DNA from 4 places in the Streptomyces sp. NPDC087859 genome. Region 1 is predicted to be linked to each of the others. Evidence: riboswitches for the same ligand, from Rfam matches in the RefSeq annotation. Region 1 holds a riboswitch; each other region holds the start of a gene.
What was found. Region 1 has a riboswitch for cobalamin ahead of ACIOHP_RS21300 (CbtB-domain containing protein). Riboswitches for the same ligand answer to the same signal wherever they lie in the genome.
Positions count from the first base shown of each region.

Region 1 (7,172 bases):
TGGTCGGCGGGTACGGCGTCGGGGTCGAGGCCCACCAGGCGGGCGCCGACCCGCTGTTCGGCGATGTAGCGGTCGGCCAGTTCGTCGGTGAGCCGGAATCCGGAGCGGCGCGCGACATGCAGATAGGAGTCGATCTCCGCGCAGTGCACCCACAACAGCAGCTCGGGTTCGTCGACGCCGTACCGCTCCCCCGTGTCCGGGTCGACGGCCGACAGCATGGTGTGGATCTTCCGGACGCGAGCACCCGCCTTCTCCGCCGCCTCGGTGGTGCCGTAGCTGATGGTGCCGACGAAGTTCGCGGTACGCAGCAGCCGGCCCCAGGCGTCCTTGCGGAAGTCGGAGTTCTGCATGACCCCGCGCACCGCACGCGGGTGCAGGGCCTGGAAATAGAGCGCGCGGACACCGGCGACCCACATCATCGGGTCGCCGTGCATCTGCCAGGTCACCGACTTCGGTGTGAACAGTCCGGGATCACCCATGTCACGAAGGCTAACGCCGTACCCGCGGCATCCCCAGGCCGATCCACGAGATGATCTCCCGCTGGATCTCGTTGTTGCCGCCGCCGAAGGTGAAGATCACGGCCGAGCGGTAGCCGCGTTCCAGCTCCCCATGGAGGACCGTGCCGGCGGAGCCCTCCTTCAGGGCGCCCGCCGCGCCGACGATCTCCATCAGCCAGGCGTAGGCGTCGCGGCGGGCCTCGGAGCCGTACACCTTGACCGCGGAGGCGTCCTGCGGGGTGAGCGTGCCGTCCTGGACCGCGCTGACCATCTGCCAGTTGAGGAGCTTGAGGGCGTCCAGCCTGGTGTGGGTCCGGGCGAGAAGGCGGCGCACCCAGGGCAGGTCGACGACGCGACGGCCGTCGGCGAGCTTGGTCTCCGTGGCCCAGCGCTGGACGTCGTGCAGGGCGCGGATCGCCATGGTGCCGTGGGCGGCGAGGGTGACGCGTTCGTGGTTGAGCTGGTTGGTGATCAGCCGCCAGCCCTGGTTCTCGGCGCCGACGCGGCGGGTGACGGGGACGCGGATGTCCTCGTAGTAGCTGGCCGTGGTGTCGTGGCCGGCGAGTGTGTTGATGACGGTGCAGGAGTAGCCGGGGTCGGTGGTCGGCACCAGCAGCATGCTGATGCCCTTGTGGGGCGGGGCGGACGGGTCGGTGCGGGTCGCGAGCCAGACCCAGTCGGCGGTGTCGCCGTTGGTCGTCCAGATCTTCTGGCCGTTGACGACATACGCGTCGCCGTCACGCACCGCTCGGGTCTTCAGGGACGCCAGATCCGTGCCCGCGTCGGGCTCGCTGTAGCCGATCGCGAAGTCGATCTCGCCGGAGAGGATCCTGGGCAGGAAGTACGCCTTCTGCTCGTCCGTGCCGAACTGCATGATCGTCGGTCCGACGGTGTTCAGTGCCATGAGCGGCAGCGGCACACCGGCCTGGGCGGCCTCGTCGAAGAAGATGAACTGCTCGATCGCGCTGAGCCCGCGTCCGCCGTACTCCTTGGGCCAGCCCACGCCGAGCCAGCGGTCCGCGCCGAGCCGCCGGATGATGTCGCGGTAGTAGCGCTTCTGCTCCCGCCGGTCGCCGTGGCGGGCGAGCGAGTCCTCGGGCACCAGCTCGGCGAAGTAGGCGCGCAGTTCGGTGCGCAGCCGCTGCTGCTCGGGCGTGTATTCGAGATGCACGGCGCCTCCAGGCTCCCCGGGACCGGTCCTGTCGGCGCACACGGTAGAACGTGTTCCAGAAATTGGGAATGGCGAGGGCACACGAAAGGGCCCCCGGAGTACCGGGGGCCCTTTCGTCGGTGCGGTGACGCCTGAACGGCTCAGTGGGCCACGGGAGCCGGCCGCGCGGCAGCGGCCTTCTCCGCAGCCGTCCTCGGAGCCAACAGCCGCTCCGCCAGCAGCCCGAAGACCAGCCCGAAGGAGGTCCACAGGGTCACCTGGACGGCGAGGGCGGCAAGCCGGTACTGCCACAGGAGGCCGGCCGGGAAGTGTTCCGGGACCTCGCTGAACGACGGCAGGAAGGCGTACGCCAGACCGACCGCGAGGACGAAGAACGCGCCCGCCGCGACGGTGGCGTTCCAGTTGCCCAGGCGCGGCGCGAGGCGCTTGCCCAGGATGACCGTCCCGATCGCCAGCAGCACACTGAGCACGATCATCAGGAAGAACAGCGCGGTGCGCTGGTTGAGGGTGTCGGGGTCGCCCACGGCCGGCGGGTTGGCCGGGTACTTCAGGAACGGGACGACGTAGACGCAGACCAGTCCGGCGGCCGCCAGGAGCAGCGCGCTCGCGCGCGGCCCGAAGCGGCCGATCCGGCCCAGCGCGAAGCAGTACGCGAGCGCCGCGATGCCGCCGAAGGCGACCCCGTAGACGAGGACGCCGGTGGACAGGCCCGCGGTGGACTGCAGGGTGCGGCTGACGAGTTCCTCGCCGCCGTGCTCGTGGGCGTGGGCCTCCTCGAAGGCGATGGCCTGGTCGACGCGCGGTTCGCCCAGGAAGTACGCGACGACGAGGGCGGCCAGGCCCGCGGCGAGGCCCGCGAGCATGCCACGGACCAGCAGGTTTCTGACAGTTGCGGAGTTCATGCGCAGGAGTGCTTCCTCGTCGCTGTCAGTGGCAGGGGAAGCCGAGCAGGTGGCGGGCGTCGTGCACCCACTCATGGACCCCCTCACCGGAGATGAGGGAGGTGGCGCCCTGTTCGGCGCCGACGAAGTAGAGCAGGACCAGCATCAGCACGCCGAAGAAGACCGCCCAAGGGGCGATGGCGCCGATCGGCAGCTTTGCTGGTACCGCGGTGGAACCGGTGGTCGGCGGGGCGACGGACTGCGCCATGGCAGGTACCTCCTGGGGGAACTCGCGTCCCGTGTCAGTGGTGCACAGGACGACGGGGCGGGTCTGACTCACCCGGCCCGCACCCGAAGGGCGTTCCCGGCATACAGTGGCGCGACCGTGCCGGAATCCCACCGGCTTCCACCGAACCGTCGTCGATATCGACGAGACGGTACCGCGTGGGAGAGGTGCGGCCAAGAGCGCACGGGAGCACCCCGAGCGCCCGGCGAGGGCCGTTCGGCCCGTCAAGTACCGATCTTGGAGGGGCTGTTGAGCGGGGGAACGGGCGTATGACGAGTCGAGTGACGTTGATCTCACCGGCGGTCACCAAGGCGCTGCGGGAGGCCGTATTCGATGACGGCTGCTCTCTCGACGCGTCCGGCCGCCGCCTCGCCCAGGCCGCAGCGGGCTCGCTGCCGGTGGCGGAACGGGTCCTCTGCTCCCCCACCGTGCGCTGCCGCGAGACGGCCGCCGCGCTCGGACTCGACGCCGCGGACGCCGTGTTGCTGGCGGCTCTGGACGCCGGGCGGTGGCGCGGCTCGACGTTGGCCGGGGTGAGCGCCGAAGAGCCGGAGGCGCTGGCGCGTTGGCTGTCCGACCCCGAGGCCGCGCCGCACGGCGGGGAATCGGTGCGCGCGGTGTGCGACCGGGTCGGCTCGTGGCTGGACACGGTCGCCCAGGGCGAGGGGCGCACCGTCGCCGTGGCCGAGCCGGAGATCGTGCGGGCGGCGGTCGTCCGGGCGCTGGGCGCACCGGAGTCGGCGTTCTGGCGTACGGACGTCCCACCGCTGTCGGCGGTCGAGCTCAGCGGCCGGGCGGGGCGCTGGAACGTACGCCTGGGGCACACCCTCGGCCGGGGCTGAGGCCGAACGTGGTCAGCGCAGTGTGGCCATGAAGTCCGTGCAGGCCTGTGCGCACGTCCGGCAGGCCTTCGCGCCCTCTTCGCCGCCCGGCATCGCGTCGAAGGCGTGCGCGGTCTCCAGACACACGGTCCTGCACCACTCCAGCTGGACGCGGATGCCGTTCTCGTCCAGTCGGTTCTGCTCGGACAGCAGTCGGCAGGTCGCGTCGCAGACCTCCGCGCACATGATGCCCTTGCGTCGTACGAGTTCCTGTTGCTCGGTGCCGTCCGGATCCACGAGGCTCGCCCGCAGCGCGCACGCCCGGGCACACTCGGTGCACGCCTGCGCACACGCGAAGCGGTCCTCCAGGAATCGGAAGAGCTCCTGCTGCGTCGTCGTCGTTGTCACACCGCGCGGGTAGCCGCGGTGGATCGTGTCAAACCCGGTGTTCCCCAGGGGGTGCGGCCGGATTTTCCGTTGTGGTTCATGCGGGAGGCCAGGGGTACTCGCGTGCCATGACTACTGCATGGATGGACGTGGCCGCGGGCCGCGGCGCTGTCGGCGTCGGGCTGATCGTCGCTGGTGTCGTGGTCGTGACGTTGCTGATCGGTGCCTTCTGGCTGGGTTCCCGGCTACGGCGCCGCGAGCTCCCGCCGCCGACCCCCGAGGAGCAGCCACGGCTGCCGGAGGGCGGACCCGTCCGTGAGGTCGTGGAGAACCGGGAGCCCGACGAGGTGCCCCGGAGCGATCACCGGATGACCCCGCACGAGTCGCCCGCGTTCGGCAATTCCGGCACCCGGACCGGCCCGGAGAGGGAACGGCCCCAGTGGAGCGAGGGCAGTGGCGGTTCCTTCGGCAGCGGCGGACCCGGCGGCCGCTGACCCCCGCACCGCACGCCGTACGACGCACCCAGGACCCTTCGCCCCCGTGACCCGCGCCTTCTGAGGACCGATACTGCCAGGAGCAGCCTTTCGGCCATCAGGAGGTCCTCCATGAAGATGTTGATCAACGTCCCGGAGAGCGTCGTCGCGGACGCCCTGCGAGGCCTGGCGGCCGCCCATCCCGAACTCACCGTCGATGTCGAGAACCGCGTGATCGTACGGCGGGACGCGCCCGTGGCCGGCAAGGTAGGGCTGATCTCCGGCGGCGGCTCCGGGCACGAGCCGCTGCACGGCGGTTTCGTGGGCCCCGGCATGCTGTCGGCGGCGTGCCCCGGTGAGGTGTTCACGTCCCCGGTCCCGGACCAGATGGTGCGGGCGGCGGCCGCCGTGGACAGCGGGGCCGGCGTGCTGTTCATCGTGAAGAACTACACGGGTGACGTCCTGAACTTCGACATGGCCGCCGAACTCGCCGAGGACGAGGGCGTCCAGGTCGCCAAGGTGCTGGTCAACGATGACGTGGCGGTCACCGACAGCCTGTACACGGCCGGCCGGCGCGGCACGGGCGCCACCCTGTTCGTGGAGAAGATCGCGGGCGCCGCCGCGGAGGAGGGCCAGCCGCTGGAGCGGGTGGAGTCGATCGCCCGCCAGGTCAACGAGAACTCCCGCAGCTTCGGCGTCGCGCTGAGCGCGTGCACCACGTACGCCAAGGGCAGCCCCACCTTCGACCTGCCCGACGGGGAGCTGGAACTGGGCATCGGCATCCACGGCGAGCCGGGCCGGGAGCGGCGGTCGATGATGACCTCCGGCGAGATCGCCGACTTCGCGGTGAACGCGATCCTGGAGGACATGAACCCGCGCAACCCGGTCCTGCTGCTGGTCAACGGCATGGGAGCGACCCCGCTGCTGGAGCTGTACGGCTTCAACGCCGAGGTGATGCGGGTGCTCACCGCGCGGGGCGTGGCCGTGGCCCGCACGCTGGTAGGCAACTACGTCACTTCCCTCGACATGGCGGGCGCCTCGGTCAGCCTGTGCCAGATCGACGAGGAACTGCTGCGACTGTGGGACGAGCCGGTGAAGACCGCGGGGCTGCGCTGGGGCATGTGAGCCGACGGCAGCGAGCAGTCAACGTACCTACCACGCAAGGAGATCCAGTGCTCGACGCCGACTTCTTCCGCCGTTGGATGACAGCGACCGCCGCGTCCGTCGAACGTGAGGCGGAACGGCTGACGGACCTCGACTCGCCCATCGGGGACGCCGATCACGGCAGCAATCTGCTGCGGGGGTTCCGCGCCGTGACGGCGGTGCTGGAGAAGGAGACACCGGGTACCCCGGGTGCGGTGCTGACGCTCGCCGGACGCCAGCTCATCTCGACGGTCGGCGGGGCGTCCGGGCCGCTGTACGGCACGCTGCTGCGGCGGACCGGCAAGGCGCTCGGGGAGGACGCGGAGGTGAGCGAGGACCGGTTCACCGAGGCGCTGCGGGCCGGAGTGGACGCGGTGATGGCGCTGGGTGGTGCCGCGCCCGGCGACAAGACCATGATCGACGCGTTGGTGCCGGCCGTGGACGCGCTCGGCGACGGCTTCGTCGCGGCACGGGCCGCCGCCGAGGAGGGCGCCCTGGCGACGACGCCGTTGCAGGCCCGCAAGGGGCGGGCGAGCTATCTCGGGGAGCGCAGCATCGGGCACCAGGATCCCGGGGCCACCTCGGCCGCTCTGCTGATCGCCGCGCTCACGGAGGCCGACGGTGAGTGACGGCAAGCTCGTCGGGATCGTGCTGGTCTCGCACAGCGCGGACGTGGCCGCGTCGGTGGCGGAGCTCGCCAAGGGGCTGGCGGGCCCTGGGGTCGCGGTACCCGTCGCCGCGGCGGGCGGCACCGAGGGCGGCGAGCTGGGCACGAGCTCGGAGCTCATCGCCGCGGCCGCCGCCTCGGTGGACCGCGGTGCCGGGGTCGCGGTCCTGACCGATCTCGGCAGCGCGGTGCTCACCGTGAAGGCGCTGCTCGCCGAGGGCGACGAACTCCCGGACGACACCCGCCTGGTGGACGCCCCGTTCGTGGAGGGCGCGGTGGCGGCGGTGGTCACCGCGGCGACGGGCGCCGGCCTTGCGGCGGTGGAGGCGGCGGCCGCGGAGGCGTACACCTACCGCAAGATCTGAGGTCAGCTGCCGCGCACGAAGAGGCGGGCCAGCCGTTCCCCCGTCGCGATGGCGGCGGCATGGTCCTCGATGGGTTTCACCTGCGAGTCCTTGAAGACGATGTAGGTGACCCCGGAGGCCGTGCCGCCGCCGCGCGGGTCCGGCTCGATGCCGAGCGCCTCGGCGCTCGCGTAGGAGGCCTCGCCGATGATGCCGCGGGGGCCCACGTCGCCGACCACCGCGTACTGCACCCGGTTGCGGTGGATGACGGCGGCGACCGAGCCGCCGCGGACGCCGCTCGCGCGGTAGTCCCAGATGGCGCTCGGGGTGGGTACGACGATGTACGGGAGGCGTTCGGCGTTCAGCTGGCGGCCGTCGGACTGCTGGTAGGCGGTGGCGGCGCTGAAGGACGGGTCGGTACCGCGGTTGCAGCGCAGGCCCGGCCGGCCGTCGCAGTCGATGTCCATGTCCGCCTTCCAGAAGACGGCCTCCCGGGTGCCGC
Region 1 covers NZ_JBIUUU010000008.1:254,653-261,824, forward strand. The annotation lists gene ACIOHP_RS21285 (oxygenase MpaB family protein) at 1-479, opposite strand, end outside; gene ACIOHP_RS21290 (acyl-CoA dehydrogenase family protein) at 490-1,668, opposite strand; gene ACIOHP_RS21295 (CbtA family protein) at 1,809-2,570, opposite strand; gene ACIOHP_RS21300 (CbtB-domain containing protein) at 2,596-2,817, opposite strand; cobalamin riboswitch at 2,856-3,009, opposite strand; gene ACIOHP_RS21305 (histidine phosphatase family protein) at 3,105-3,677, shown strand; gene ACIOHP_RS21310 (ferredoxin) at 3,690-4,064, opposite strand; gene ACIOHP_RS21315 (DUF6479 family protein) at 4,172-4,537, shown strand; gene dhaK (dihydroxyacetone kinase subunit DhaK) at 4,649-5,641, shown strand; gene dhaL (dihydroxyacetone kinase subunit DhaL) at 5,689-6,288, shown strand; gene ACIOHP_RS21330 (PTS-dependent dihydroxyacetone kinase phosphotransferase subunit DhaM) at 6,281-6,691, shown strand; gene ACIOHP_RS21335 (glycoside hydrolase family 75 protein) at 6,694-7,172, opposite strand, start outside.

Region 2 (7,172 bases), on a different contig from region 1:
CCGACACCGACCGCACCCTGATCGACCGAGCCCTGGCCGAAGTCCGTTCGCTGGCCGAGGAGTTCGGGCCCTTCGACCCGGCGACCGAGAGCGCGCTGCTCCCGCCCGGCTCGTCCCTGCACCAGACCGGCACCGTCCGCTCCGGCACGGCCGACGACGGCACCAGCGTGTGCGACCAGGACGGCAGGGTGTGGGGCTACGACAACCTGTACCTCGCCGGAAACGGCGTCATCCCCACCGCGATGGCCGCCAACGTCACCCTGACCGGCGCGGTGACCGCCATCCGGGCCGCCCGCGCCGTGACCGTACGCAACACCGCACTCGCCGCCCACTGACAGGAAGCCCCACCGTGATCGACATCGCCAAGCAGTTCCACCTGGCCCTGCCGGCCTGGATCGACGACGAACTGGCCGACGTGCCCGCCGTCATCCCCGACCGCGACGAGCGGATGCGCCTCGTCCACCGCATGGCCGACCGCAACTGGCGCGAGGGCAACGGCGGCCCGTTCGCCGCCCTTGTCGCCGAACGGGACACCGGCCGGATCGTCTCCGTCGGCGTGAACGTCGTCCTCGCCTCGGGAGTCTCCAGCGCCCACGCCGAGGTTCTCGCGCTCGGCCTCGCCCAGACGGCGACCGGCGGCTGGGATCTCGGCGGCGAGGGGCTCCCCGCCCATGAGCTGGTCGTCAACTGGCGTCCCTGCATCCAGTGTTACGGCGCGACCATGTGGTCAGGGGTGCGCGGACTCGTCGTCGCCGGCGAGGGTCCGGAACTGGAGGAGATCACCACCTTCGACGAGGGCCCGCTCGGCGCGGACTGGGCCCGGCAGTTCGAGGCACGCGGCATCGAGGTCGTGGGCGACGTGCTCCGGGACGAGGCTCTCGCCGTGTTCCGCGACTACCGCAAGGCCGTCGACGCGGGCGACGGGGTCGTCTACAACGCCCGCGGAGGTGCCGAATGACGACGCCGCGTTTCGCGACCGACATCATCACCTTCTACCACCCGGACTTCTGGGGCCTTGCCTCGGCGGACGCCGTACGCGAGTGGGCCCGGGCACACCCGGAGCTCTTCTGGGCCCGGGTCATGGACGTCCTGGGCGACGCCGGTGTCACCGGGATCGAGCTGACCTTCGCGCCCGGCGACATCGACTCCGCCCTGCGCGCCTTCGGCAGTGCCCCCGCGTTCCGCGGCGAGCTCGCGGCCCGGGGCCTGTCCGTCGTGAGCGCGTTCATCGCGGGCAGTGACGCCCCCGACTGGCGGCACGGCGACAACCTGCCCGCGATCGTCGCCGACGCCGAACGCCGGGCGGCCTTCCTCGCCGAGGCCGGCGGTGAACTCCTCGTCGCCGGGCTGCCGATGCGGACGACGTACGGGACCCGGCCGCCGTTCTTCGTCGACGCCGCCTACATGACCCGCATGGCCGACATCGCGCACGTGGTAGGCGAGGCCGTCGCCCGGCAGGGTGTGAAGCTCGCCTTCCACACGGAGTCCCACAGCACGCTCTGGTACGAGCGGGACATCGACCTGTTCATGGCCCTGACCGACCCGCGCTACGTCTGGCTGTGCCCCGACTCCTGCCACATCGCGCTCGGCGGCGGCGACCCGGTGGCCGTCGCCCGCCGCCACGCCCCGCGGATCGCGCTGGCCCACTGGAAGGACGCGGTACGCCCGATCGACGTCCACCTCACCGTCGACGACACCATCTACGCCCAACAGCAGCCGTACATGACCGAACTCGGCAACGGCATCGTGGACTGGCCGGGCTGGGCCGCGGCGATGTCCCGCACGCCGGGTGCCGGCACGGTGCTGATCGAGTTGGACGAGGCGGCCGATCCCGTGGCCGCGCTGCGGGCCGGAACGGCCGTGGCGAGGGCGGCGTGGAGCGCGAACGCCTAACATGGGCGGATGTCCCTCGACCTCTTCGCAGGCATTCCGGTCAGCGACTACACGGCGGCCCTGGCCTGGTACGAACAACTCCTCGGCACCCCAGCGGCGTTCTTCCCGAACGACACGGAAGCCGTCTGGGAGCTGGCGGAACACCGCTACATCTACATCGAGCAACTCCCCGCCCGCGCCGGCAACGCCCTCCACACCCTCTTCGTCGACGACCTCGACACCCGCGTCGCCGCCATCGCCGACCGGGGCCTGCGACCCGCGAGGCGCGAGACCTACTCCAACGGCGTCCGCAAGATGACCTACCACGACCCGGACGGCAACGAGATCGGGCTCGGGGGCGGTCCTGTATCGACGTAGTGCGCGGGGAAGCCTGCCGGGGTAAGAGCTCTACGTGAACCCCCAGCGGGCCCTGCCGCCCGTCTGGATCTTGTGTGTAGCGTCCAGCCTTGTGTCGAGCGGCGGTCGTGCAACCGCCGTTCTACGCGCGCAGATCCGGCGCCCGCACCGCCTCCCGCTCCCCCCACCCCTGGAGGTTCACCGCATGCTCGGCCTCGGCACGTCCCCCCGCAGATTCACCACCGCCGTCACCGTGTTCGGACTGCTCGCCACCGGCGCCGCGGTCCAGGCTTCCACCGCCGGTCCGGCGGCCGCCGCCACCACCCACCGCGTCCTGTTCGACAACGCGCACGCCGAGACGGCCGGCAACGCCGACTGGATCGTCTCCACCAGCCAGCCCGACCCGACCGGCGAGGACTCCTCGCCCTCCGGCGAGACGGACTGGACGGGCGCGCTGTCCTCCTGGGGTGTGGCGCTCCAGCAGACCGGCGACTACACGCTGGACACCCTGCCGTCGGGCTCCGGCCTCACCTACGGCGGCTCCTCGGCGACCGACCTGTCGAACTTCGACACCCTCGTCCTGCCGGAGCCCAACACGCTGTTCACGACCGCCGAGAAGACGGCGATCATGAACTTCGTGAAGAACGGCGGCGGCCTGTTCATGATCTCCGACCACACCGGCGCCGACCGCAACAACGACGGCGAGGACGCGGTCGAGATCCTCAACGACCTGATGACGAACAACAGCGTCGACTCCACCGACCCGTTCGGCCTGTCCATCGACTCGCTCAGCATCAGCTCCGGCTACCCCGCGGCGATCAGCGACAGCGCCGACCCGGTGCTGCACGGCTCCTTCGGCACCGTCACCAAGAGCCTGATCGCCAGCGGTACGACGGCCACCCTCAAGCCCGCCGACAACTCGGCCGTCAAGGGGCTTCTCTACCGCAGCGGTCATTCCGGCACCACCGGAGCCTTCTTCGCGACCAGCACCTTCGGCAGCGGAAAGATCGCCTTCTGGGGCGACAGCTCCCCGATCGACGACGGCACCGGCCAGTCCGGCAACACGCTCTACGACGGCTGGAACGACACCGGCGCCACCAACGCGGCGCTCGCGCTGAACGCCACCGAGTGGCTGTCCTCGTGACACCGGCCCGCTGAGCCCGCACAAGGGGGATGGCGGGTGCGGTCCCGGAAGCCTTCCCGGGGCCGCACCCGCCATCGACCCACTCAGGACACGTCGCCCCGGACCTCACGTGCCGCCGCCACCAGGTTCTCTAGCGACGCACGCACCTCGGGCCAGTCACGGGTCTTCAGACCGCAGTCGGGGTTCGCCCACAGCCGTTCGGCCGGCAGGGCCTCAAGTCCCTTGCGGAGCAGGGCCGCGGCCTCCGCCGCACTCGGCACCCGCGGCGAATGGATGTCGTACACCCCCGGCCCCGCCTCGCGCGGATAGCCGTGCGCGGCCAGCTCACCGGCCACCTGCATGTGCGAGCGGGCCGCCTCCAGACTGATGACATCGGCGTCGAGGTCGTCGATCGCCCCGACGATGTCACCGAACTCCGCGTAGCACATATGGGTGTGGATCTGCGTCTCGGACCGTACGCCCGCCGTGGTGAGCCGGAACGCCTCGGTGGCCCACGTCAGGTAGGCCGGCCGGTCGGCGGCCCGCAGCGGCAGGGTCTCGCGCAACGCCGGCTCGTCGACCTGGATGACCGAAGTGCCGGACGACTCCAGGTCGTTCACCTCGTCGCGCAGGGCGAGGGCGACCTGGCGGGCGGTCTCCCCGAGGGGCTGGTCGTCGCGGACGAACGACCAGGCGAGCATGGTGACCGGACCGGTGAGCATGCCCTTGACCGGGCGGTCGGTGAGGGACTGGGCGTACGCCGTCCAGCGGACCGTCATCGGTTCGGGGCGCGAGATGTCGCCGGCGAGGATCGGCGGCCGGACGTATCGGGTGCCGTAGGACTGGACCCAGCCGTGCCGGGTGGCGAGGTAGCCGGTGAGCTGTTCGGCGAAGTACTGGACCATGTCGTTGCGTTCGGGCTCGCCGTGCACGAGGACGTCGATGCCGGTCTTCTCCTGGAAGGAGATCACCTCGCGGATCTCTGCCTCGATGCGCTTGTCGTATGCCGCCGTGTCGATGCGTCCGGCCTTCAAGTCCGCCCGTGCCGTGCGTAGTTCGCCGGTCTGGGGGAAGGAGCCGATGGTCGTCGTGGGCAGCGGCGGGAGCTTCAGACGGGCGCGCTGGGCCAGAACACGCTCGGCGTACGGCTGTGAGCGGCGGGTGTCGGCATCGGTGACGGCGGCCGTCCGGGCGCGCACGGCGTCGTCGTGGGTGAGGGGGGAGGCCGCGCGGGAGGCCAGGTCCGCGCGATTCGCGGCGAGTTCGGCGGCGATGGCGTCGGTGCCGCGGGCCAGTCCGCGTGCCAGGGTGACGATCTCGGACGTCTTCTGCCGGGCGAAGGCAAGCCAGCGGGCGATCTGAGGGGCGATATCGCGTTCGGCCGTGACGTCGAGCGGGACGTGGAGCAGGGAGCAGGAAGCGGCCACGTCGACCCGGTCGGCGAGGCCCAGCAGGGTGCCCAGCGTGGACAGTGACTTCTCCAGATCGTTGATCCAGATGTTGCGCCCGTCGACCACCCCGGCCACCAGCCGCTTGCCCGGCAGCCCGCCCACGGCGGCGAGGTCGTCGAGGTTCGCGGCGGCCGGGCCGGTGAAGTCCAGGGCGAGGCCGTCGACGGGTGCCTTGGCCAGAACGGGCAGGGCCTGTCCGAGGCGGTCGAAGTACGAGGCCACGAGCAGCTTCGGCCGGTCGGCCGGAGCGCCGAGTTCACGGTAGGCGCGGGCGGCGGCGTTCAGTTCCGCCGGGGTCCGGTCCTGGACGAGCGCGGGCTCGTCCAGCTGCACCCACTCGGCGCCGGCGGCCCGCAGATCCGACAGGACGTCGGCGTACACGGGCAGCAGCCGGTCCAGCAGGGTCAGCGGGTCGAAGTCGGCGGCGACCCCGGGGGCGGGCTTGGCCAGCAGCAGATAGGTGACCGGGCCGACCAGGACCGGCCGGGCCGCCAGGCCGAGTGCGCGGGCTTCCCGTACCTCGGCCACCTGCTTCGAGGGATCCGCGGCGAAGACGGTGTCCGGCCCCAACTCGGGAACGAGGTAGTGGTAGTTGGTGTCGAACCACTTCGTCATCTCCAGTGGCGCGGTGTCCCGGCCGCCGCGCGCCATGGCGAAGTAGCCGTCCAGTGGGTCCGCCGCGACGGCGTCGCGGTGGCGGGCGGGGATCGCGCCGACCATGACGGTGGTGTCCAGGACGTGGTCGTAGTACGAGAAGGCGCCCGTCGGCACCTCGTGGAGGCCGGCGTCGGCCAGCTCTCGCCAGTTCGAACGGCGCAGGTCGGTGGCGGTCCGGTGGAGCGCGTCGGCGGTGACGCGGCCCTTCCAGTAGCCCTCGACCGCCTTCTTCAGTTCCCGGTTCGGGCCCTGGCGCGGGTAGCCGTACACGGTGGCGTGCGCTGCCGCGGCTGCGGACTCGGTGGTCACGGAACTCTCCTTCGCGAGCTGTTCTCGTAGCACGACCCCGGCGACGGGGGAGAACGCGAAGGGAACGGCACTCCGGGCGGCCGCACGAGAACCCGTGCCCGCTCTGAGTGTTCGCCGACCCGCCCTCGAGGTCACCGGGATCTCCGTGTACGAATCGGTCGTACACGGGCAGTGGCAGGTCTTCGGACTCGCGGGCACACCTCGTGACATACGAGGCACCTAATGGCCGTCGCTTCCCAGACCCGCTTGCCGGGTCCAGTGCGTGTGACGGCGGTCGTTCCCGCTCACCGCTGCGGGGCAGTCCCGGATTCCCACCGGGTTCCCTCTTACGACGCGCCTGCCTGGCGGACAGGGCGAACCAGCTGCGTGCTCAGCCTATACACGAAGACGGGGTCGCCGCCGGTGACTTGACCGGTGGCGACCCCGTCCCCGGTTCAGGAGATGCGGTGCACGAGCTGGGTGGTCAGCTCGTAACGGGCCCCTACGACGGCCAGTTCACCGGCGGCCACCTTCGCGGCGAGGTCGGGCTCCGCGGCGATGCGGGAGCGGATGGCCCGGACGTTGGCGTCGATGGTCGCGTCGACGCGGGCGGCGCCGTCCTTGGTGCGGTCTATGTTCGGTCGTATCTGGTCGGCCAGGTACTGGATGTGGGCGGGCAGTTGCGCGCCGGTGACGTCGCTCTCGACGGCGGCCTTCACGGCGCCGCAGGACTGATGACCCAGGACCAGCACCAGCGGGATGTCGAGTTCGAGCACTCCGTACGCGACACTGCCGAGCACGGCCTCGTCCAGCACCTCACCGCCGCTGCGCACCGTCATCAGATCGCCGAGGCCCTGGTCGAAGACGAGCTCCGGGGGCACCCGGGAGTCGATGCACCCGAGGACGAGGGCGAAGGGGTGCTGTCCCGTGGCCAGGGCCTGCCGGACGGCGGGTGATTCGTCGGGGTGCCGCTCGCGGTAGGTGCGCCAGCGCAGATTGCCCGCCGCCAGTTCCCGCAGCGCCTCGTCGGGAGTGCCGGGTCGAGGACGCGTGCCGGCGGGGGTAGCCGAGGCGGGGGTAGCGCCGAGCGTGAGGCCGGCGCCGAGAGCCGCGGCACCGGTGAGCCCGGCGCGCAGCAGTGCGCGGCGCCCGGCTCTGTGGGGAGTGTCTTGAGAGTTCACGGCGACGAACGTATGTCCGAGTCCGGCGCCGGTCCGTCGCGTTGCCAAACCATGGTGAAGCGCGGGGAAAGCGTGACGTGATCTTGGGCGGATCTTGGTCTTACCCGGTGCCGTCCTTGGTGCGGCGGCTGCGGCAACTGCCTTGCTGTGTACTGCATTTGAGACAATCTGGCTCGAGAGAAGGTGCAGACCTGATCCCTGGAGAGCCCTTTCCGCAGGCTGTGCGGGAGTCGTCGCGGAGGC
Region 2 covers NZ_JBIUUU010000016.1:99,001-106,172, reverse strand. The annotation lists gene ACIOHP_RS35005 (GMC oxidoreductase) at 1-335, shown strand, start outside; gene ACIOHP_RS35000 (nucleoside deaminase) at 350-958, shown strand; gene ACIOHP_RS34995 (sugar phosphate isomerase/epimerase family protein) at 955-1,893, shown strand; gene ACIOHP_RS34990 (VOC family protein) at 1,903-2,250, shown strand; gene ACIOHP_RS34985 (hydrolase) at 2,435-3,373, shown strand; gene metE (5-methyltetrahydropteroyltriglutamate--homocysteine S-methyltransferase) at 3,457-5,769, opposite strand; cobalamin riboswitch at 5,925-6,147, opposite strand; gene ACIOHP_RS34975 (carbonic anhydrase) at 6,204-6,929, opposite strand.
Region 2: it holds a riboswitch for cobalamin, as region 1 does, so the genes downstream of both, metE (5-methyltetrahydropteroyltriglutamate--homocysteine S-methyltransferase) here and ACIOHP_RS21300 (CbtB-domain containing protein) in region 1, are expected to answer to the same signal.

Region 3 (7,172 bases), on a different contig from region 1:
CGACGGCGCCGGCGTCGGTGGTGCGGTAGATCGCGAGGTGCATGGGGAGTTCGCTGGTCGGGACGAGCGTGCCCAGGACCTGGCGGCCGTCGAGGTCGACGCCGGTCACGTCGTCCGGGGTCAGCCGGTCGTACGGCACGCCCGAGGGTGTGACCAGCACGGTGTCGCCGACGCGTACGGAGACGTTGCCGGAGGTGCCGACGACGAGTCCGTCGGAGACGGTGCGACGGGCGGTCGCGACCAGTTCCTCCCAGGCGGGCACCTCCTCGGCGCGCACACTTCGCTTCCACGGCTCCGGCACATCCCGTGCGCCCTCTCCGGCACCCCGTCCGTCCCGCTGGTCGCGTCGCTGCTCAGCCATGTCGCGATCCTGTCAGGTGGGGCCGCCGAACACGGCCGGGCGGGGGCACTTTAGGGCGGAGGCCAGGCGTCCGGAAGGTAGCAAATGCGGATAACTCCCCCTCTGTGAGGGCTTGGCCGTAGAGCGCCGGGCATGCGCGGATCTTCCAGTAATCTCTGCCTGTTTTGTCGTGCACGTCGCCATTCCGGGGGGAAATATGGCCCGTGATCGCACACCTTCCCGTCACCGCGGCCGCGGCCGCGTCCTTGCCGCGTCCGTTGCCGCGCTCACCCTTGCGGGGACCGCGCTGGCCGAGTTTCCGGCGTCGGCGGCCGGTAAACCCAAGGGGCACGACGTCTCCTCGCACCAGAAGAACGTCGACTGGCAGAAGGCGAGGTCCAAGGGGGCGAGGTTCGTCTACGTCAAGGCGACCGAGTCCCACACCTACCGCAACCCGTACTTCGACCAGCAGTACAACGGCGCGCGCGACGCGGGCCTGATCCGCGGGGCCTACCACTTCGCCCTGCCGGACAAGTCGTCGGGCAAGGCACAGGCGGCGCACTTCGTGCGCAACGGCGGCGGCTGGAGCGCGGACGGCTGGACGCTGCCGCCGGCGCTCGACATCGAGTACAACCCGTACGACGGCAAGCACAAGTGCTACGGCCTGAAGAAGGCCAGGATGGTCAGCTGGATCAAGTCCTTCAGCAACGAGGTGAAGCGGCTGACCGGGCGCCGCCCGGTGATCTACACGACCGCCCACTGGTGGAACACGTGCACCGGCGGCAGCGGCGCCTTCGCCTCGAACCACGCGCTGTGGGTGGCCCGCTACAACGCGGCGGACGCCGGGGCGCTGCCGACCGGATGGGGGTACTGGACCATCTGGCAGTACGACAACGGCGGCAGCCTGCCGGGTGATCAGAATCTCTTCAACGGGTCCCTGGCACAGCTGAAGGAGTTCGCCCGGGGCTCGTAATCGTGCGGTGGTCGGGCCGCGCTGGAGGATCGGAGGGGAATCCCTCGGTTCCAGACACCGTGCGGCCCGCCTCAGTTCATCTTCCGTTCACCCTGGTTACTTACGTTCGACCAGCCAATGACGCTCGAACGATTGCCTGGGTAAATGGAAAACTTCTCGCTGATCCTCGCGATTGTGGTAGTAACCGCACTTGCGTTCGATTTCACGAACGGTTTTCACGACACCGCCAACGCGATGGCCACCACCATCTCGACCGGTGCGCTCAAGCCCAAGGTCGCGGTGGCCATGTCCGCCGTGCTGAACCTTGTGGGCGCCTTCCTTTCCGTGGAGGTCGCCAACACGATCTCCAAGGGTCTCGTCGACGAGAGCGGCATACGTCCCGAGGTCATCTTCGCCGCCTTGGTCGGCGCGATCCTCTGGAACCTGCTGACCTGGCTGGTCGGACTCCCCTCCAGCTCCTCGCACGCCCTCATGGGCGGTCTGATCGGCGCCACCATCGCCTCCGCGGGCATGGGCGCGGTCCACGGTGACGTCCTGGTCACCAAGGTCCTGATCCCGGCAATCGCGGCGCCCATCGTCGCGGGCCTCGCCGCGATGCTCGCGACCCGCCTCTCCTACTCCATCGGCAAGAAGGCCGACGGCAAGGCCGCCGCGAAGGGCTTCCGCGCCGGCCAGATCGCCTCGGCGGGCCTGGTCTCGCTGGCCCACGGCACGAACGACGCGCAGAAGACGATGGGCATCATCACCCTGGCCCTGGTCGCCGGCGGCGCCGTCGCTCCCGACTCCGACCCGCCCACCTGGGTCATCCTCTCCGCGGGTCTCGCCATCGCGCTCGGCACCTACCTCGGCGGCTGGCGCATCATCCGCACGATGGGCAAGGGCCTGACCGACCTCCAGCCGCAGCAGGGCTTCGCGGCCCAGACCAGCGCGGCCACGGTCATCCTGGCCTCCTCGCACCTCGGCTTCTCCCTCTCCACCACGCACTCGGTCTCCGGTTCGGTGATGGGCGCGGGCCTCGGCCGCAAGGGCGGCGTCGTCCGCTGGTCCACGGCGACGCGGATGTTCGTGGCGTGGGGCCTGACGCTCCCGGCCGCGGCGCTGGTCGGCGCGCTGGCGGAGTGGGTCACCGGCTTCGGCGACTGGGGCACCGCGGTCGTGGCGGTCTTCCTGATCGCCTCCAGCGCGGCGATCTGGAAGCTCTCGCGCCGTGAGGTCATCGACCACACGAACGTCAACGACAGCGACGAGGAGCCGGCCGGCGTGGTGACGACGGCGATCGCCGCGGTCACCCCTCCCCCGGCGGGCACGGTGACCGAGGACCTCACGGCCACGATCCCGGCCCCGGCCGCGACCGCCGCCCCGGAGCCCGCCGCTCCGCCGGCCGCCGTCTGAGCCCGCCGCACCCAGGAACGAAGGAATCACCGACATGAAGATCGACTGGGAAGCGCTGGGCTCCGTCTTCGGCGTCAGCCTCGTGGTCACCGTGGCCCTCGTGGCCCTGTTCACCCTCGGCATCATGGGCCTGTCCCGCCAGGAGCGGGCCACCGCACAGGGCGGATCCGCGGGTCTCGCGGTCACCGGCGCGTACGCCTGCTTCGCGGCGTGCGCGGCGGCGGTGACGTACGGGATCTATCTGATCGTCGCCTGACGCGACGAGCGAACACCCCGTGGGGTGCGGGACGGTCACCGTCCCGCACCCCACGTTTTTGTCGGGCCCGCAACCCCCCGTGTGTGGGCCTCAGCACACTCTCCCGTCCCAGGTCAACGGCAAGTTGACGGCCCTTCCGGGCCCGTGGTGGACTGCCGGGGCCATGTACGACGGCAGAAGAGGAAGCCGGTGGAAGTCCGGCGCGGTCCCGCCACTGTGACCGGGGTAGGTAGCCCCGGGAGCCAGGAACTCTCGTCGTCGGTCTCGTCGAACCAGGGCGTGGACACCCTGAGTGAGGACATATCGCCATGCTCGCCTGCCGTTTGAGATACCGCACCAGGTCACTTTCCGACGCCACGGCCGGCTGAGCCGATGCGTGCCGATCGCGTCTTCGCGTACGGCGCCGCCGCCGGACTTCTCGGTGACCTGCTGCTCGGTGATCCACGCCGGGGGCATCCGGTCGCCGTGTTCGGGCGGGCCGCGGGTGCCGTGGAGCGGGTGTTGTGGCGGGACCACCGGGGGTGGGGGGCCTTGCACACCGCGGTGTGCGCCGGGGGCGCCGTCGTGCTCGGAGCCATGGCACAGAAGGCCGTACGCCCCTCCCCCGCCGCCTCCGTCGCGCTGACCGGTGCCGCCACCTGGGCCGTCGTGGGCGGTACGTCGCTCGTACGCGAGGCACGAACCATCGGGCGGGCCCTGGAAGTCGGGGACGTCGAGGCGGCGCGGGAGCGGCTGCCTCATCTGTGCGGGCGGGATCCGCAGGCCCTCGATGCCGACGGGATCGCCCGGGCCGTGGTCGAGTCCGTCGCCGAGAACACCTCCGACGCCGTCGTGGGTGCCCTGGTGTGGGGAGCCGTCGGCGGGGTGCCCGGGCTGCTCGGGTTCCGCGCCGTCAACACCCTTGACGCCATGGTCGGGCACAAGTCGCCGCGTCACCGGCGGTACGGATGGGCTTCCGCGCGGCTCGACGACGTCGCCGGGTGGCCGGGGGCCCGGCTGACCGCCGTACTGGCCGCTGTCGCCGGGAGCGATCCGCGGGGGGCGCTGCGGGCCTGGCGCAACGACGCCGGCCGGCATCCGAGCCCCAACGCCGGGCCCGTGGAGGCCTCGTTCGCCGGGGCCCTGGGCGTGCGGCTCGGCGGGACCTTGTCGTACGCGGGGCGCGTCGAGCACCGGCCCGTGCTGAATCAGGAGGGGCGTTCCGTGGAGGTCCAGGACATCGAGCGGGCCGTACGGCTGTCCCGTCGCGTCGGTCTGCTCGCGCTCGGCGTCAGTGCCGCCGCGCGGGCCGCTCTCAGGGCGCGTGCGTCATGAGCGGCGGTGGACTGCTCGTCGCCGGCACCACCTCCGACGCGGGCAAGAGTGTCGTCACCGCCGGGATCTGCCGGTGGCTGGTACGGCAGGGGGTCAAGGTCGCGCCCTTCAAGGCGCAGAACATGTCCCTCAATTCGTTCGTGACCCGCGAGGGCGCCGAGATCGGGCGGGCGCAGGCCATGCAGGCCCAGGCCTGCCGGGTCGAGCCGACCGCGCTCATGAATCCCGTGCTGCTGAAGCCGGGTGGCGAGCAGAGCAGTCAGGTCGTGCTGCTCGGCAAGCCGGTCGGTGAGCTCAGTGCGCGCGGGTACCACGGGGGACGCCAGCAGCAGTTGCTCGGCACCGTGCTGGACTGTCTCGCCGAACTGCGGGGCACGTATGACGCGGTGATCTGTGAGGGGGCCGGCAGTCCTGCCGAGATCAATCTGCGGCGGACCGACATCGTCAACATGGGCATCGCCAGGAATGCCCGACTTCCTGTCCTCGTCGTCGGCGACATCGACCGCGGGGGCGTCTTCGCCTCCTTCTTCGGGACCGTCGCGCTGCTCTCGCCGGAGGACCAGGCCCTCGTCGCCGGGTTCCTCGTGAACAAGTTCCGGGGCGATGTCAGCCTCCTGGAGCCCGGGCTCGACATGCTCCACGGCCTCACCGGGCGGCACACGTACGGTGTGCTGCCCTTCCGGCACGGGCTCGGCATCGACGAGGAGGACGGGCTGCGGGTCTCCCTGCGGGGGACCGTACGGGAGTCCAGCACGGCCCCGCCCGTCGGCGAGGACGTGCTGCGGGTCGCCGTCTGCGCGATTCCGCTCATGTCCAACTTCACCGACGTGGACGCCCTCGCCGCCGAACCGGGCGTCGTCGTGCGGTTCGTGGACCGGCCGGAGGAGCTGGCCGACGCCGACCTCGTGGTGATCCCGGGGACCCGGGGGACGGTCCGGGCGCTGGAGTGGCTGCGGGAGCGGGGACTCGCGCGGGCCATCGAGCGCAGGGTCGCCGAGCAGCGGCCCGTCCTCGGTATCTGCGGGGGCTTCCAGGTCCTCGGTGAGCACATCGAGGACGAGGTCGAGAGCCGGCGGGGGCATGTCGAGGGGCTCGGCGTACTGCCCGTGCGGGTGCGGTTCGCCCGCGAGAAGACCCTCACCCGGCCGGAAGGCGAAGCCCTCGGCGAGCGGGTCGAGGGGTACGAGATCCATCACGGGGTCGCCGACGTCAGCGGCGGGGAAGCGTTCCTCGACGGCTGCCGGGTCGGCCAGACCTGGGGCACCCACTGGCACGGCTCGCTGGAGTCGGACGGATTCCGGCGGGCCTTCCTGCGCGAGGTGGCGGCCGCCGCGGGCCGCCGCTTCGTACCGGCCCCCGACACGTCGTTCGCCGCGCTGCGCGAGGAGCAGCTCGACCGGCTCGGCGACCTCATCGAACAGCACGCGGACACCGACGCGCTGTGGCGGCTCATCGAGTCCGGCGCGCCGCAAGGACTGCCTTTCATTCCACCGGGAGCGCCTGCATGAGCACTGTGTTGTTGTTGTCGACCGCCGACACGGACCTGCTGGCGGCCCGCGCCGCCTCCGGTGCCGACTACCGGATCGGCAACCCGACCCGCGTGGACGTCGCCGAGGAGCTGCCCGCGCTCGTCGAGGGCGCCGACATCGCCGTCGTACGGCTGCTCGGCGGCAAGCGTGCCTGGGAGGACGGGCTGGCCGCGCTGAAGGCCGCCGGAATCCCGACCGTGCTGCTGGGCGGAGAGTCCGTTCCGGACGCCGAGTTGATGGCCGAGTCGTCGGTGCCGGCCGGTGTCGTGGCAGAGGCGCTCAAGTATCTCGTCGAGGGCGGGCCCGCCAACCTGACCGAGCTGGCCCGGTTCCTGTCCGACACCGTGCTGCTGACCGGTGAGGGGTTCGACGAGCCGCAGAAGATGCCGGAGTACGGCGTCCATGGCGAGCGGACCTTCGTGGAAGGGCGCCCGACCATCGGCGTGCTCTTCTACCGGGCCCATGAACTCAGCGGCAACACCGCCTTCGTGGACACCCTCTGCGACGCCGTCGAGGCACGCGGCGCCAACGCCCTTCCCGTGTACTGCGGTTCGCTGCGCGGCGCCGACGCGGAGTTCTACGAACTGCTGACCAAGGCCGACGCCCTCGTCGCCACCGTCCTCGCCGCCGGCGGCACCCACGCCTCGCAGGCCTCGGCCGGCGGTGACGAGGAGGCCTGGGACATCGGGGCGCTGGCCGACCTGAACGTGCCGGTGCTGCAAGGACTCTGTCTCACGTCATCCAAGGCGGCCTGGGACGAGTCCGACGCCGCCCTCTCCCCCATGGACGCGGCGATGCAGGTCGCGATCCCCGAGTTCGACGGGCGGCTGATCACGGTTCCCTTCTCCTTCAAGGAGCAGGGTCCGGACGACGTCCCGGTCTATGTCGCCGACCCCGAGCGGGCCGCGCGCGTCGCCGGGATCGCCGTACGGCACGCCCGGTTGAAGCACAAGCCGAACGCCGAGAAGAAGCTCGCGCTCGTCTTCACCGCGTACCCGACCAAGCACTCACGCGTCGGCAACGCGGTGGGACTGGACACGCCCGTGTCGGCGGTGCGGGTGCTGGACGCGCTCCGGGACGCCGGTTACGTCGTCGAAGGGCACCCCGACAACGGTGACGAGCTGATCCACCGGCTCATCAACGCCGGTGGCCACGACGTGGAGTGGCTCACCGAGGAGCAGTTGGCCGCCGCGCCCGCGCGCGTGCCGCTGGCCGACTACCGGGCGTGGTTCGACAAGCTCGACCCGGAGCTGCGGAACGGCATGCTGGAGGCCTGGGGCGAGCCGCCGGGCAGCCTGTACGTCGACGGCGACGACATCGTGCTCGCCTCCCTCCAGTTCGGGAACGTCGTCGTGATGATCCAGCCGC
Region 3 covers NZ_JBIUUU010000006.1:73,386-80,557, forward strand. The annotation lists gene ACIOHP_RS15665 (class II aldolase/adducin family protein) at 1-361, opposite strand, end outside; gene ACIOHP_RS15670 (lysozyme) at 558-1,313, shown strand; gene ACIOHP_RS15675 (inorganic phosphate transporter) at 1,458-2,705, shown strand; gene ACIOHP_RS15680 (hypothetical protein) at 2,740-2,961, shown strand; cobalamin riboswitch at 3,101-3,233, shown strand; gene ACIOHP_RS15685 (cobalamin biosynthesis protein) at 3,334-4,275, shown strand; gene ACIOHP_RS15690 (cobyric acid synthase) at 4,272-5,783, shown strand; gene cobN (cobaltochelatase subunit CobN) at 5,780-7,172, shown strand, end outside.
Region 3: it holds a riboswitch for cobalamin, as region 1 does, so the genes downstream of both, ACIOHP_RS15685 (cobalamin biosynthesis protein) here and ACIOHP_RS21300 (CbtB-domain containing protein) in region 1, are expected to answer to the same signal.

Region 4 (7,172 bases), on a different contig from region 1:
CTGCCGTACGTCGAGCAGGCCGCCCTGCTGGCCAGGTCGTTGCTGAACGGCGACCCCTTATCGGCGGAACTCGCTTCGGCACTGGGCATGGAACTGCCCGAACGCTGCGCAGTGACGGTGATCCGGGTGCCGGACCGTCCCGTCGGTGATCGCGACCTGGAAAGCGAGATCGAGGCGCTGGTGAAAGCCCACCACGCGCCGATCACGTGGTGCCCGGGCAGTGGAAGCAGGAGCGGTGAGCTGATTGCCCTGATTCCCTTGCATCCCCCCACACCCCAGGTGTCTCCGGGGCCCAGTCCAGCCGAGACCGTACAGCCGCACTCCGTACCCGACCTGGTATCCGATCTCGTACAGGACTTCGCCCAGGCTCTCGATCGCCCCTGCGCTGCCGGCACCGCCACCTCACCGCTGACCGAGGTTGCCGACGCCCTCGACCTGGCCCGGCGGATCAGCAGGGCAGCGCCGCTGCGACGGGCGTCCGCTCAGCTGCGGCCGCACACCGTGTCGGACGTGTTCGTCGAACTCGCCGTTGCAGACGCGCCGTTCGTCGACGAATGGCTCCGCGCCGTGGGCCGGAGCCTGCAACCCGGTCCGGACATCCTTGTCACGCTTGACGCGTACTATCGCCACGACATGCACCGCGGCGCCACGGCGGCAGCCCTCAATGTCCACCCCCGCACCGTGGACTACCGCCTCCGCCGGGTGCGGGAGCTCACCGGCATCGATCCCGGTTCGACGCGCGGCGTGCGTATTTTGAGCTCGGTCGTCACGCGACGCCTGTCCGAAGCGTGGCAATAACCGGGCGATCAGCCAGAGCCGAGATGCGTGCCGAGACGGGCAGCTGGAGGGCATGTAGTCCCCGCGGGCGCGTGCGTAGCACGCACGTATCTGGCCGACGCGTCCATTCCACGTCGGTGGAGGTGATGCATCGGCTGTCCCGTGTCACCGTCGCGGCAAACTCTGGCGGCCAGAGACCCCATGGGCTACCGTCGGTAACACTGGGCGGTAGCACTCATCAGTAACACCATGCCGCCAGGTAACCCACTGCGCACTGCCCGCACCGCCGTCACCCCTTGACGAAAGGCGGCCATGGAGAACTCCAGCGGCAATTCTGCTGTGTCTCAGGGGGACGGCGCTGGAGGCCCCAACGCCATCACCCGCCGCCGCGCCCTCACCGTCACCGGCGGGGTGCTCGCCGGAGCCACGCTGGCAGCCCAGACCTTCCCCGCCTTCGCCGCCGAGTCGCAGGACGCGGACGTGATCGTGGTCGGCGGCGGGCTCGCGGGGCTGGTCGCCACGGCCGAGCTCGCAGCGGCGGGACGCAAGGTCTTGTTGCTCGACCAGGAGCCGGAGGCGAGCCTGGGTGGTCAGGCGTTCTGGTCCTTCGGCGGCCTGTTCCTCGTCGATTCCGACGAGCAGCGCCTGATGGGTATCAAGGACTCGCAGGATCTCGCGTGGCAGGACTGGCTGGGCTCGGCCGGCTTCGACCGTGGCATCGACGACCTGTCCGGCCAGGACCACTGGGCGTACAAGTGGGCCGAGGCGTATGTGGACTTCGTCGCGGGGGAGAAGCGGTCCTGGCTCGCGGGCATGGGCATGCAGTGGTTCCCGATCGTCGGCTGGGCCGAGCGTGGCGGTGGCCTCGCGGACGGCCACGGCAACTCGGTACCCCGCTTCCATGTCACCTGGGGCACAGGCCCGGCGGTCGTCGAGCCGTTCGAGAAGAAGGTGCGGGCTGCCGTCGAGAACGGGAAGGTGACCTTCAAGTTCCGGCACCGGGTCGACGGCGTGGTGACGACGAACGGCGCCGTCACGGGCGTACGCGGCGCCATCCTCGAACCGAGCAACGCCCAGCGCGGCAAGCCCAGTTCCCGCACGGTCGTGGGTGAGTTCGAGCTGCGCGCCCCGGTGGTGATCGTCACTTCCGGCGGCATCGGCGCCAACCACGACCTCGTCCGGGCGAACTGGCCCGCCCGTCTCGGCACCGCGCCCAAGACCATGATCACCGGCGTGCCCGCGCACGTGGACGGCCGCATGCTTGCGATCACGGAGAAGGCGGGCGGCCGGATCGTCAACCCCGACCGGATGTGGCACTACACCGAGGGCCTGCGCAACTACGACCCGATCTGGCCGGGGCACGGTATCCGTATCCTGCCCGGCCCGTCGTCCATGTGGTTCGACGCCACCGGCAAGCGGTTCAACTCACCCGACATTCCCGGGTACGACACCCTGCACACCCTCAAGTCGATCACCGACACCGGCTACGACTACTCCTGGTTCGTCACCACCCAGAAGATCATCGCCAAGGAGTTCGCGCTCTCCGGCTCCGAGCAGAACCCGGACCTGACGGAGAAGAACATCTGGAAGCTGCTCTCCCGCATCTGGCAGACGCCGGAGCCGATCGAGAAGTTCAAGAAGAACGGCGTGGACTTCGTCGTCGCCACGACCCTGTCGGAACTCGTCAGGGGTATGAACAAGCTCACCGGCGAGAACCTGATCAAGCTGGATGGCCTTCAGCGCCAGATCGAGGCCCGCGACCGGGAAATCGACAACCCCTACACCAAGGACGTCCAGGTCATGGGCATCCGCAACGCCCTGGCCTACCCTGGCGACACGCTCAGCCGCACGGCCTCGGCCCACAGAATCATGGACTCGAGCGCCGGGCCGCTCATCGCCGTACGCCTCAACATCCTCACCCGCAAGACCCTCGGCGGCCTCCAGACCGACCTCTCGGGCCGCGTCCTCAACGACGCAGGCAAGGCGGTCCCCGGTCTGTACGCGGCCGGCGAGGTCGCGGGCTTCGGCGGAGGCGGCGTCCACGGATACCGCTCCCTGGAGGGCACCTTCCTTGGCGGCTGTCTCTTCTCCGGCCGCCAGTCGGGCCGAGCGGCGGCCGCGGCAACGGCGACCTGATGCCAGTGCGCTGCGGATCGACCAGAACACGAGCACCTTCGTGTCCTACCCCGTGACCAAGCGCACGATCTGACCGCACGACGGACTTGATAGCCTCGACGGGCCAGTCGAGCCACACCCGAGGCCAGGGAATCCGGTGCGAATCCGGAACTGACGCGCAGCGGTGAGGGGGACGGGCGGGGCACGCACGCCACTGGGAGACCGGGAAGGCGCCCCGGCCGGACGAACCCGAGTCCGAAGACCTGCTGGCACCTCCGCGCCCCGGCGCGGGGGACACCCGTAGGCCAGGCTCCGCGAACGAGCCCCGACCCCCGAGGCATGCCCGTGCTCCGCACACCCGCTCACCTCCCTGTCCCGGCCCTGCTTCTCACCTCCGCCCTGCTGCTCACCGCCTGCGGTTCTGCCGACGGCGGCGACGCGAAGACCGAGAAGGCCGCGGCCGCCGGCTACCCGGTCACCATCGACAACTGCGGGAACAAGGTCACCATGAAGTCGGCCCCGAAGCGGGCCGTCTCACTCAACCAGGGCACCACGGAGATCCTGCTCTCCTTGGGCCTGGCCGACCGCATGGCGGGCACGGCGACCTGGACCGACCCGGTGATGAAGGGCCTAGAGAAGGCCAACGCCACCGTGCCGCGCCTCGCCGACAACAACCCCTCCTTCGAGAAGGTCCTGGACGCCGAACCCGACTTCGTCACCGCCTCCTTCGTCTCCACCCTCGGCAAGGGCGGCGTCGCCACCCGCGAGCAGTTCGAGAAGCTGGGCGTGCCGACCTACGTCTCGCCGTCCGACTGCGCGGCGGGCAAGGACAACGACAGCGGCGGCGACGGATCGCGCTCCACACCCCTCACGCTCGACGTCGTGTACGGCGAGATAGGCGACCTGGCACGGGCGTTCGGCGTCGAAAAGCGCGGCGAAGAGCTCGTCGCCGCGCTGAAGAAGAGGGTGAGCACAGCCGCTGCCGGACTGCATGCCTCAGACGTTTCCCTCATGTACTGGTTCGCCAACTCCCAGTCGCCCTACCTCGCCGGCTGCTGCGGTGCGCCCGGTGCCATCACCCGCGCGGTCGGCGCGAAGAACGCCTTCGCCGACACCCACGACGAATGGCCCCAGGTCAACTGGGAGACTGTCGCCGACCGCGACCCGGACGTCATCGTCATCGGCGACCTGACCCGCAAGCAGCAGACCGCCGAAACCGCCAAGGCGAAGATCCGCTTCCTGGAGACGAACCCGGCCACCCGCAACCTCACCGCCGTGAAGAAGAAGCGGTACGTGCTGCTGAGCGGGCAGGCGATGAACCCGTCCATCCGTACGATCGAGGGGATCGAGAAGGTCGCGGCCGGGCTGCGTGACTTCGGGCTCGCCAAGTGACTTTGCGCACAGCGCTGTTGACCGGCGGCGGACTGACCGCGCTGCTCGCCTCGCTCGCTGTGGCCGTGACGATCGGCCCCGCCGACATCTCCACGGGGGACGTCTGGGCGTCCGTCGCGGCCCATCTCGGACTCGGCGAGGGCGAGTTGGCGCCGCTGCGGGACGGCATCGTGTGGAACCTGCGGATGCCGCGGACCCTGCTGGCCGCCGTGTGCGGGGCCGGACTCGCCGTGTGCGGCGCGGTCATGCAGTCGCTGCTGCGCAACCCGCTCGCCGACCCCTTCGTGCTCGGGGTCTCCTCCGGCGCCTCCACCGGCGCTGTCGCCGTGGTGGTGCTCGGTGTCGGTGGGGGAGCGCTGTCCCTGTCGGCAGGAGCCTTCCTCGGTGCGCTGCTCTCCTTCGGTCTGGTACTGATGCTCAGCCACACCCTCGGCGCCAGCACCGACCGGGTCGTCCTGTCCGGGGTCGCCGCCATGCAGCTGTTCTCCGCGCTGACCTCGTTCATCGTCCTGACCTCGGCCGACCCGGAGACCACCCGGGGCGTACTCTTCTGGCTGCTGGGCTCGCTCAGCGGCGCCGACTGGGGACAGGTACTCCTCTGCACCGCCGTCCTGGCTGCGGTCCTCGTCGTCTGCCTCGGCTACGCCCCAACGCTCGATGCGTTCGCCTTCGGGGACGATGCCGCCGCGGGACTCGGGGTCCGGGTCGCCCGCACTCGCCTGATCCTGCTCTGCGCCACCGCCCTGCTCACCGCCGCGCTGGTCAGCTGCGCCGGCGCGATCGGCTTCGTCGGCCTGGTCCTCCCACACGCCACCCGCGCCCTCACCGGCGCCGGCCACGCCCGCCTCCTGCCCGTCACCGCGCTGACCGGGGCCGTCTTCCTGGTGTGGGTGGACACCTTGGCCCGTACCGTCCTCGCCCCCCAGGAGGTCCCGGTGGGCGTGGTGACGTCCCTGATCGGCGTGCCAGCGTTCGTGGCCGTGCTCTACCGCAGACGGAGCAGGACATGACCAGCCTGCACGCGGACCGCGTCGTACGGCGCCTCGGTGACCAGGTCGTCGTCGACGGCGTCACCCTCACCCTGCACCTCGGTGAGACCGTCGGCCTCCTCGGACCCAACGGCTCCGGAAAGTCGACCCTGTTGAGGTTGCTGGCCGGAGTCCTCGCACCCACCGCCGGAGTCGTGAGCCTGGACGGGCGCCCGCTCACCGAGGTCGGCCGCCGGGCCACCGCCCGCCGCATCGCCACCGTCAACCAGCACGCCGACACCCAGACCGAACTCACCGTCCGCGACGTCGTCGCCCTCGGCCGCATCCCGCACCGTCGCGCCTGGACACCGGCCACGGCCACCGACGCGCAGGCCGTCACTGAGGCCCTCGCGCGCACCGGCCTGACCGACCGGGCCGACCAGTTCTGGCACACCCTCTCCGGCGGCGAACGCCAGCGCACCCAGATCGCCCGCGCGCTCGCCCAGCAACCTCGCGAACTCCTGCTCGACGAACCCACCAACCACCTCGACATCCAGCACCAGCTCGATCTGCTGGAACTCGTCGCGAGCCTGCCGGTCACCACCGTTCTAGCCCTGCACGACCTCAACCTCGCCGCGATGTACTGCGACCGCCTGCTCGTCCTGCGCGAGGGCCGCGCGGTCACGGAGGGCACCCCCGCCGAGGTGCTCACGTCAGCCCTCGTCGAACAGGTCTACGGCGTCCGCGCCGAGGTCACTCACGACCCCGGCCACCCCGTGATCCGGTTCCTGCGTCCATCAACCCGAGACGGATCTCCTCTGGAGAGAAGTGTGAAGAACGATGCCTCAACAGCGCCCTGAAGCGGCTGGCACGGAGCACACCTCCGCCGAACCGGCTCCGTGCCGTGTCGTCGTCTGCCGGGACTGCTGCTGTGGAACCCCGAAAGTCACCGGTGTCGATCATGACCGGCAATTCGCGCGCCTGGCCGAGGAGGTGCCCGTACGCGTCTCGGACTGCCTCGACGTGTGCGAACACGCCAACGTGATCGTTGTCCAGCCCACCGCTGCCGCACGCGCCGTCCCGCAGGCCTCGCCTGTCCAGGCACGGCCGTCGGCGGAGGCGAGGACGGACGGCAGGCCCACGGCGATCACCCGGGTGGTGAAGCCCGTGGTGCTCAGCCCTGATTCGTTCAGCGCCTGCAGCAGCCGCTGCTCACGAGCTGGCGGTGGGGACAGTCCGGCACTACCAGGACCTCGATCTTCATGCCTCCAGGATCGCGCACCTTGGTGCCGGATGGGCCGAACGGCCACTCTCCCTACCCTGACCAACTCGCTCATCCTCGATGGCGGAAGCCCGCCTATTGGCCTTGGTGAACACGCTCATCTTTCTCACCGCCGGGCGCAGTTTGAGGGGCGGCACAGTCAACTGGACGACTGCCGTTCCGCCGTCGCGTACGCGAGAATGAGGCATGACGCGTGTCCTGGCGTACGCCGTCAATCTCGCCGTGGTGCGAGCGGCCGACATCTCTGCCGAAACCACAGCGGACGTTGAGCTGTGCTCGACCCGCGACCTGCTCGATGACGTCGATGCGTTGCTGAGCGAGCTGAACACGTCGGCTCTGCTGTCCCGACCCGTCTGTCGTGAGCTGGAGCGCTTCGCCTCGGGGTGGGGCCGCAAGCTGTTGCCGCCGTCGTGGCTGGCCGAGCCACCCGAGACCTGCGTTCTGGTGCCGCACGCCTTCTTACACGAGCTGCCGCTGCATCTGATCCGCACGGACTCCGGTGACCAGCAGCCTCACTGCGCTGCGCTACGCGCTGCAACGTTCCGGCTGGGCGAGGGATCTGGCTGACCAGTTCGTCGCCGCCCGCCGCAAGGACGCGGAGCGCCTGTACGCCAAGGCAGGCCCCGGGCTGGACCGGT
Region 4 covers NZ_JBIUUU010000005.1:513,445-520,616, forward strand. The annotation lists gene ACIOHP_RS15000 (PucR family transcriptional regulator) at 1-798, shown strand, start outside; gene ACIOHP_RS15005 (FAD-binding dehydrogenase) at 1,090-2,913, shown strand; cobalamin riboswitch at 3,001-3,178, shown strand; gene ACIOHP_RS15010 (ABC transporter substrate-binding protein) at 3,232-4,284, shown strand; gene ACIOHP_RS15015 (FecCD family ABC transporter permease) at 4,281-5,294, shown strand; gene ACIOHP_RS15020 (ABC transporter ATP-binding protein) at 5,291-6,112, shown strand; partial or broken gene ACIOHP_RS15025 ((2Fe-2S) ferredoxin domain-containing protein) at 6,093-6,329, shown strand; gene ACIOHP_RS15030 (hypothetical protein) at 6,721-7,101, shown strand; gene ACIOHP_RS15035 (CHAT domain-containing protein) at 7,034-7,172, shown strand, end outside.
Region 4: it holds a riboswitch for cobalamin, as region 1 does, so the genes downstream of both, ACIOHP_RS15010 (ABC transporter substrate-binding protein) here and ACIOHP_RS21300 (CbtB-domain containing protein) in region 1, are expected to answer to the same signal.